Regions from separate parts of the Ensifer sp. genome, predicted to be linked through region 1. Evidence: predicted binding sites of a transcription regulator. Region 1 holds the regulator's gene; the other holds the start of a gene.

Region 1 (4,517 bases):
GAAGGAGACGCGGGTGCGCGTCGACGGCTTTTCGAAGATCATCGCCAGCATCTTGCCGGCGAGCGGCTTGTCGGCGGTGCCCGCCTTGGTCGCTGTCTTTCGAACCCGTGCGTCATCGATGATCGTCCTGAGATCGGCTGCCGTCATGGCCGAAAGATCGATGAAATGTCTTGTGCCTGCCATCGTACTCAATTCCTGTCCTCGGAATGGCCCTTGAAGCACGGCCGGGGGTCGAAGAAGAAATGCTTCGACGCCTCGGCTTCGCACATGGACCCTTGGGAAAATCGCTGCCGATCTTCGGGTTCACAAACTCAAGCTGCGGCGGTGCCGCTCGCGCTTCTGACGGCTTCGGCCGCGCGCTCGATGCGCGCCAGGCCTTCGCGTGCCTCCTCCGCCGTCACGGTCAGCGGCGGCAGCAGGCGCAGCACGTTCTCGCCGGCCGGAACAGCCAGCAGCCTTTCCGCGCGGATCGCCTTCAGGAGATCGGCCGAGGGGCCCTTCGCCTTGATGCCGAGCATAAGCCCGTCGCCACGGATCTCTTCGATCACATCGGGGAAACGATCCTGCAGCGAGGCGAGCCCCTGGCGGAACACCAGGGAAACGTCGCGGACATGATCGAGGAAGCCATCAGCGAGGATGACGTCGAGCACTGCATTGCCGACCGCCATGCCAAGCGGGTTGCCGCCATAGGTCGAGCCGTGGGTACCGGCAACCATGCCGGCCGCAGCCTCTTCCGTGGCAAGGCAGGCGCCGAGCGGGAAGCCGCCGCCGATACCCTTGGCGACAGCCATGATATCCGGGCGGATGCCGGCCCATTCATGGGCGAAGAGCTTGCCGGTGCGGCCGACGCCGGTCTGGACCTCGTCGAGGATCAACAACAGGCCGAATTCGTCGCAAAGCGCGCGCAGCTCCTGCATGAATTCCTTGGTGGCCGGGCGGATGCCGCCTTCGCCCTGGATCGGCTCGATCAGGATTGCCGCGGTCTCGTCGGTGATCGCGTCCTTGACGGCTGCGATGTCGCCGAAGGGAACCTGATAGAAACCAGGCGCCTTCGGGCCAAAACCTTCGATGTACTTCTGCTGGCCGCCGGCAGCGACGGTGGCGATCGTGCGCCCGTGGAATGCGCCCTCGAAGGTGATGACGTGGAACTTCTCCGGATTGCCCTTGGCATAATGGTAGCGGCGGGCAGTCTTGATTGCGCATTCGAGCGCTTCGGCGCCCGAATTGGTGAAGAACACACGGTCGGCGAACGTCACGGCCGACAGCCGGCGCGCCAGGCTCTCCTGGCCCGGAACCTCATAGAGGTTCGACAGGTGCCAGACCTTCTCGGCCTGCGCCTTCAGCGCCTCGACCAGATGCGGATGCGCGTGACCGAGCGAATTGACGGCAACGCCTGCAGCGAAGTCGAGATAGCGCGTGCCGTCTTCGGCAATCAACCAGACGCCCTCTCCTCGCTCGAAACGCAACGGCGCACGCATGTAGGTGTCGTAAAGCGGCGTGGTTGCAGTCATGGCGAGCCTCTCCTTCATTGCTATCGGCATCGGTCCGCGCGCGATGTTGGGCGCGGCAAAAATTAAAAATGCCGCCTTGCGGCGGCGCAGGCACTATTCCCATTTCGCAGCGCAATGTCAACAAAACCAAGCCTTGCAGTGCGGTCGCACGACCCTCATCCGTGCGACGAAAAAATCGTCTCGGCGGGGCTTGCAAAAATACAACGCCCGCCGAGCAAGTTGGGGAAAACCAAGAAATCGATTCGGCGCGATTCCGCGGACTCTTGCCACGGAGTCCGGCGGTCAGTAGGTTAACGTTCAATTACTAGACGCATGCGGCGGACCTAGTCACCAAAAGTGTTATCGCGTTGCAGCTCCGGAACCTTGCCGGAGCGTGGTGAAAGATTCTGTCATCGCCAACGCTGAGAACGGAGAGTGCAGAAATGAACTGGACTGACGAGCGGGTGGAGAAACTGAAGAAGCTTTGGTCCGAGGGCCTGAGCGCGAGCCAGATCGCGGCACAGCTCGGCGGCGTCAGCCGCAATGCGGTCATCGGCAAGGTTCACCGGCTGAGCCTGCCCGGCAGGGCCAAGGCTGGTGGCACCGCAGCTGCGACCCGGCCGAAGCCGCGCCCGGCCACATCGGCGCCGCGCGCCCCGAACTTCGCCTCGCGCGTCACCACCCGCACGGTTACCCGCCCGGCTGGCGCCCTTGTCCTCAAGGAAGAGGTCGAAGTCGATCTCGTCGCCGAACAGGACTTCCACGTCCAGACCGATGTGGTCGTGCCGATGTCGCGCCGCCTGGAACTGACGCAGCTGACCGAGCGCACCTGCAAATGGCCGATCGGCGACCCGCTGAAGGAGGAATTCCATTTCTGCGGCAACGATTCCCCGGAAGCTTCGCCCTACTGCACATTTCACGCGAGGCTTGCCTACCAGCCGTCCGCCGAGCGCCGCCGCGCACGCTGAGGTGAGCGAAGACACGTACAGAAAAAGGGGCCGACCGGCCCCTTTTTTATTGCCTACCGATTGGCCGGCTCAGCTTTCGAGCGAGTAGCCGGCACCGCGAACGGTGCGGATCACATCCGGCATGCTCGAGAAATTCAGCGCCTTGCGCAGGCGGCCGACATGCACGTCGACGGTGCGCTCGTCGACATAGATATCGTGGCCCCAGACGCCGTCCAGCAGCTGCGAGCGCGAAAACACCCGGCCCGGCGACGACATCAGGAATTCGAGCAGGCGGAATTCCGTCGGGCCGAGGCGGACTTCGCGGGTGCGGCGATGCACACGGTGCGTCTCGCGATCGAGCTCGATATCGCCGCAGCGAAGCAGCGTCGAGAGAACCTCCGGCTTGGCACGGCGCAGCATCGCCTTGACCCGCGCCATCAGCTCCGGCGTAGAGAACGGCTTGACGACATAATCGTCGGCGCCGGTGGCAAGGCCGCGAACCCGCTCGCTCTCTTCGCCCCGCGCCGTCAGCATGATGATCGGCAGTCGCTCGGTTTCCGGGCGCTGGCGAAGCCGGCGGCAAAGCTCGATGCCGGAGACCCCCGGCAGCATCCAGTCGAGGATCAGGAGATCCGGCAGGCGCTCTTGCAAGCGGATCTCGGCCTCGTCGCCGCGCAGGATCGTATCGACATCGAAGCCCTCGGCTTCAAGGTTATATCGCAAGAGGACGCTCAGGGCCTCTTCGTCTTCGACAACGGCGATTTTCGGCAGCATCAGGTAACGTCTCCTTACCCAGAGCATCCCGTGTTCGATCGAACGCCGGGAGATGCTCGAACATACAGCATCTGAAGCCTTCCGCGCGCTTTCAAAGACATGCGCGAAAACGGTTGGCTACAGGCGCAACAAGGCAGGGCCGCAACCGAAATTGCGACCGGATGAAGTTTACATGCAGGCACTCGAACTTATCCTGGCCCAGAGCATCCTGCCTTCAGGTGGTTTCACTCGAGGGCAGTAAGATGCTCCAGAATTAAAGTGCTGGAGCGTCCTTTGTGCGTTCCTGAGAACGCACGGCGCTCTAGTCCTTTACGGCGCCCAGCGTCGACGTATTGTCGTCCTTTGGACGTTCGCCTTCCGGCTGCGCGCCCGTCGCCATGTAATAGATCGTCTCGGCGATGTTGGTGGCATGGTCGCCGATGCGCTCGATGTTCTTGGCGCAGAACAGAAGGTGCGTGCAGGGCGTGATGTTGCGCGGATCTTCCATCATGTAGGTGAGCAGCTCGCGGAACAGCGAGGTGTAGATCGCATCGATCTCCTCGTCGCGCTCGCGGATGCTGTTGGCCTTCTCCGGCGAGCGGGAGGCATAGACGTCGAGCACTTCCTTCAACTGCACCAGCGCAAGCTCGGCCAGATGCTCGAGGCCGCGGGCCAGCTTGCGCGGGATGCCCGAGCCGGCAACGGCGATCACGCGCTTGGCGTTGTTCTTGCCGAGGTCGCCGACGCGCTCCAGATCGGATGCGATGCGGATCGACCCCATGATTTCGCGCAGGTCCGCGGCCACCGGCTGGCGCTTGGCAATGGTGATGATCGCTTTTTCGCCGATCTGGCGCTCGGCTTCATCAAGGATGGTGTCGTCGGAGATGACCTTCTGCGCCAGCGCGAGATCGGAATTGACGAGCGCGCGGACGGACTCGCCCACCATCTGCTCGGCAATGCCGCCCATCTCGGAGATGCGGCGCGTCAGGTATTTCAGTTCTTCGTCATAGGCGGACATTATGTGCATGGACATAATCTTTGATCCTTGCGGGCGCGTTCAGGAAACAGGGTGGGGGCGAGCTTCGGCGATCAGCCGAAGCGACCCATGATGTAGTCCTGGGTACGCTGGTCATCCGGATTGGTGAACATCTTGTCGGTGTCGTTCTCCTCGACGAGATTGCCGAGGTGGAACATGGCGGTGCGCTGCGACACGCGCGCTGCCTGCTGCATCGAGTGGGTGACGATGACAATCGTGAAGTTGCTGCGCAGCTCGTGGATCAGCTCCTCGACCTTCGCCGTCGCAATCGGGTCGAGCGCCGAACAGGGC
Region 2 (4,517 bases), on a different contig from region 1:
GCAGCTTCAAGTACAATTACCCCGAAGGTCGGCTCTATCTGACCGAGAGCTTCTACATTCCCGAATATGTGCACAAGATGCTGGAGACCGTGAACATCGCGATCTTCTCCACCGTCATCGGCACATTCTTCGGCTTCATCTTCTGCTTCCTCGCCGCCCGCAACCTGATGCCCAACCCATGGGTTCGCGGCTTGATCCGCAGGCTGATGGAAATCCTGCGCGCCTTTCCCGAAGTGGTCATCGCCGGCTTCTTCCTGGCAATCCTCTCGCTCGGCCCGATCCCGGCCATTGCCGCCGTGTCGATCCACACCATCGGCGCACTTGGCAAGCTGTTCTTCGAAGTGGTCGAGAATGCCGACATGAAGCCGGACGAGGGGTTGCGCGCTGCCGGCGGCAACTGGATCGAACGGGTCTGGTTCGGCATGGTGCCGCAGGTTCTGCCCAACTTCGCCAGCTATTTCCTGCTGCGCCTCGAGATCAATGTGCGCGCTTCCACCATTATCGGCGCAGTCGGCGGCGGCGGCATCGGCGAATTGCTGCGCCTGTCGATCGGCCAGGGCCACCAGGCAAAGACGCTGGCGATCGTCATCCTGCTTTTTGCGACGATCTTCGCCGTCGACCAGTTCTCCGCATGGCTGCGCCGTCGCCTCGTCGGCGACCAGGCCTTCCAGCTTGCCCAATAGGTGCGCAAACATGACCTCCGCAACCAGACTAAGCCCTCTTGAAATGGATGCGATCGCCTCGCGCCATCCAAACCTGTTGCAGGGCTCCTCCAACAAGCGCCTGCGCACCATCCTCATCAGCGCCGGGCTCGTCGTCTACCTCGTCTTCAGCTGGTGGTTCTTCTCGATCGGGCATGTTCTTGGTAACGCCAATTGGGGTATCGCCGGAACATACCTTGCCGACTGGGTCTCCTATGAGGTTCGCCCCGAGCTCAAGATCGCCCGCGACAGGACGATGACGATCGACTACCAGCGCAACTCGCCGCTCGGGCCGAACCCCAATCCGTCCTGGGTCGAGCTCGACAAGGAAACGGTGACACGTACCGTCGAGATCCCGGCGGCCACCGGACAGGCGGTCAAACCGAAGGCAAGCTCGTCGTTCAGCTTCATGACTCCAGGATCGGCGCTCGGCGGTGCCGATGCCGGCACTGCGCAAGGCCGGACCGAAACGCAGACGCAAGAGGTCATCACGCGCGCGGTCGTCACCTTGAACCGCTCGACGAAGATCGAAGTCGCAGATGGCCTGGTCACGGCGACCCATGGCGGCGAGACATTGACCATGGCGGTCGATGGCCAGGACACGGTCACGCCGCAAGGCACCCTTCCTGCCTGGGCAACGCAAAAGCGACCGGGTGAAAAGATCACGCTCGCCTTCGGCGCCGCCGGCTGGGCAGAGGTCGAAGGAGACGACGTTTCGGTGCGTAACCGCTTCTTCGGCTGGGCCAATTTCCTGTTCGACACCAACTCGCCCTACTTCGGCAAGAGCTATGCCGAGGTGCTTTCGCTGGTCACCAGCGGCGAGCGCATCGAGCCGGCGCGGTCGAACCTGTCACTCGCCTGGAACAATATTCTCTACAACGCCGAATGGCAGCATCTCGACGTCTGGACCAAGCTGCTGCAGACAGTGGTCATGGCCTTCGTCGGCACGTTGTTCGCTTCGCTGGTCGCCTTCCCGCTCTGCTTCCTGGCGGCGCGCAACATCACCCCGAATTTTCTGACCAACCAGGTCGTCAAGCGCTTCTTCGACTTCCTGCGATCCGTCGATATGTTCATCTGGGCCCTGTTCTTCACCCGCGCATTCGGCCCGGGACCGCTCGCCGGCATGTCCGCGATCTTCTTCACCGACACCGGTACGCTCGGCAAGCTCTACGCCGAGGCGCTGGAGAACATCGACGACAAGCAGCGCGAAGGCGTGAAATCCGTCGGCGCCGCGCCGCTTGCCGTCCAGCGCTTCGGGGTGCTGCCGCAGGTCCTGCCAGTCTTTGCCAGCCAGGCGCTCTATTTCTGGGAATCGAACACGCGTTCCGCGACGATCATCGGCGCTGTCGGCGCCGGGGGCATTGGCCTGAAACTCTGGGAGGCGATGCGTACCAACTCCGACTGGGAAAATGTCGCCTATATGGTGCTTCTGATCTTGCTGGTTGTGTTTATTTTCGACAGCATCTCGAACGCCTTGCGCTCGCGGCTGATCGGACAGAAAGCGCATTGACGAGATAAGCGTTTTGCAGCCCCGCCATCATGATGTTGTCATGGAAATCGGCTAGCTGCGCATCGCGTCCCGCGAACAATCGACCCGCCGTCCCGGCGGGCCGGTCGATACAGAAAGTGAAGACCGTGCGTTATGCAATCTACTTCGCGCCGCCGGCGAACGACCGGCTGTCGCAGACGGCGGCCCGTTGGCTCGGCCGCGACGCCTTTACCGGCGAGACCTATGAACTTCCGGCACATTCCGGACTTGATGCCGATACCCGACAAACACTGACCGCCGATCCGCGACGCTACGGCTTTCACGGTACCCTGAAGGCGCCATTCCCGCTTGCCGACGGCCGCAGCGAAGCCGAGCTTGTCGCCGCCTTCGAAGACTTCGCAGCAAATCTCGATCCCTTCGAGATCCCGGAACTGACGTTGCATCAGCTCGGCCCGTTCTTCGCGCTTGTCTCCGCAAGCCACTGCCAGCCACTGCAGAATCTGGCAGCACAGGCGGTGCGATCCTTCGAACCGTTCCGGGCACCGCTTTCGGATGCTGATCTCGCACGACGCAATCCCGACAAACTGCCGGAGCGTCAGAGACGATACCTGAAGGAATTTGGCTATCCCTATGTTTTCGAAGAATTCCAGTTCCATCTGACTCTGACCGGACAGGTCCCGGCTGAAACAACAACCACCATGCGGGCCGTGCTCGAAAGCACCTTTGCCGACCATATCGGCAAGCCGCTTCACGTTGCGTCAGTTGCGCTCTTCGTCGAGCCGCAGCGTGGCGCACCGTTCCTGGTCCATTCCCTGCTGCCTCTGGGCAGCGCGACACAACGAAAGATCGCATGAGATGAGCAAAGAACAGGTTCTGACCAACGCCCGCATCGTCCTCGAAGACAGTATTCTCGATGGCACGGTGCTGATCCGCGACGGCAAGATCGCCGATATCTCCAAGGGCACCGTAGCCACAGGCGAAGACTTCGAAGGCGACTATCTGCTACCGGGCCTCGTCGAGTTGCACACCGACCATCTCGAGGCACACTATTCGCCGCGACCTGGCGTTCGCTGGCTGAAGATCGCCGCGATCCAGGCGCATGACGCGCAGGTCGTGACGTCGGGCATCACCACGGTTTTCGACTGCCTGCGCCTCGGCTCCGACGAAGACGGTGGTTTCCAGAAGGGCGAGATGCGCAGCATGGCTGATGCGTTGGCCCAGGCTCAGCAGGAAGGTCGCCTGCGTGCAGACCACCTTATCCACCTGCGCTGTGAGGTGTCGACCTCCGACGTGCTCGACCACTACGAGGACTTCCAGAACGACCCGCAGGTCAAGCTCGTCTCGCTGATGGACCACGCGCCCGGCCAGCGCCAGTTCCAGACGATGGACCAGTACACGCTCTACTACAAATCCAAGCGCGGCCTGTCGGATGCCGAGTTCGATAAATTCGTCGCGCGCCAGCAGGCGCTGTCGGCGAAGTTTGCCGGGCCACACCGTGATGCGCTTGCCAAGGCCTGCGCCGAGCGCGGCATCACCATTGCAAGCCATGACGATGCAACGATCGCCCATGTCGACGAATCGATCGGCTACGGCATCAAGCTTGCCGAGTTCCCGACCAGTTTCGAAGCGGCGGAAGCCTCCCATCGCGCCGGCCTCAGCGTGCTGATGGGCGCGCCGAACATCGTGCGCGGCAAGTCGCATTCGGGCAACATCGCCGCGCGCGACCTTGCCGATCGGGGCGTGCTCGACGTGCTTTCGTCGGACTACGTGCCCTTCAGCCTGATCCACGCGCCATTCGTGCTGGCCGACGAGCTGGAAGCCATCGATCTGCCGAAGGCGATCGCCATGGTCAGCGCCACGCCCGCCCGCACAGTCGGGCTTGACGATCGCGGCCGCATCGCCGTCGGCTTGCGCGCAGACGTCTCGCGGGTCCACCGGGTGGAAGGCATTCCGGTGGTGCGTTCGGTCTGGCGTGAAGGTCGGCGTGTCGCATGAGCGCGCTCGAACGCAGGCGCGGCGCCCTTGTCGTTGTCGTCGGCCCGAGCGGGGCCGGCAAGGACAGCGTCATGGGCTATGCCGCCCGGCATTTTTCCGATTGCGCCGACATCCACTTCATTCGCCGGGTGATCACCCGGCCGTCGGATGCGGGCAGCGAGGTGCATGAGAGCGTTTCCGTCGCCGAGTTCGTCGAGATGGAACAGGCGGGCGCCTTCGCCGTCTCCTGGGACGCGCATGGGCTGAAATACGGCATTCCCGAGGAGGTTCGCCGCAACGTCGATAGTGGCGCCACCGCCATCGTCAACGGCAGTCGCGGCGCGCTTCCGGCC

The links. Region 1 encodes PhoB, which activates phosphate uptake and scavenging genes when phosphate is short. Its sites were predicted from a motif close to TGTCATNNANCTGTCAT; they were not measured.
Region 2: the regulator PhoB is predicted to act here: its motif matches at 2,237-2,253, upstream of RTP54_RS15410 (DUF1045 domain-containing protein).

The regions. Positions count from the first base shown of each region.
Region 1 covers NZ_DALZXU010000001.1:472,089-476,605, reverse strand. The annotation lists gene argF (ornithine carbamoyltransferase) at 1-183, opposite strand, end outside; gene RTP54_RS02325 (aspartate aminotransferase family protein) at 312-1,511, opposite strand; gene RTP54_RS02320 (hypothetical protein) at 1,510-1,800, shown strand; gene RTP54_RS02315 (GcrA family cell cycle regulator) at 1,934-2,458, shown strand; gene phoB (phosphate regulon transcriptional regulator PhoB) at 2,528-3,211, opposite strand; gene phoU (phosphate signaling complex protein PhoU) at 3,513-4,226, opposite strand; gene pstB (phosphate ABC transporter ATP-binding protein PstB) at 4,280-4,517, opposite strand, start outside.
Region 2 covers NZ_DALZXU010000002.1:545,552-550,068, forward strand. The annotation lists gene phnE (phosphonate ABC transporter, permease protein PhnE) at 1-683, shown strand, start outside; gene phnE (phosphonate ABC transporter, permease protein PhnE) at 694-2,211, shown strand; gene RTP54_RS15410 (DUF1045 domain-containing protein) at 2,337-3,044, shown strand; gene RTP54_RS15415 (alpha-D-ribose 1-methylphosphonate 5-triphosphate diphosphatase) at 3,046-4,185, shown strand; gene phnN (phosphonate metabolism protein/1,5-bisphosphokinase (PRPP-forming) PhnN) at 4,182-4,517, shown strand, end outside.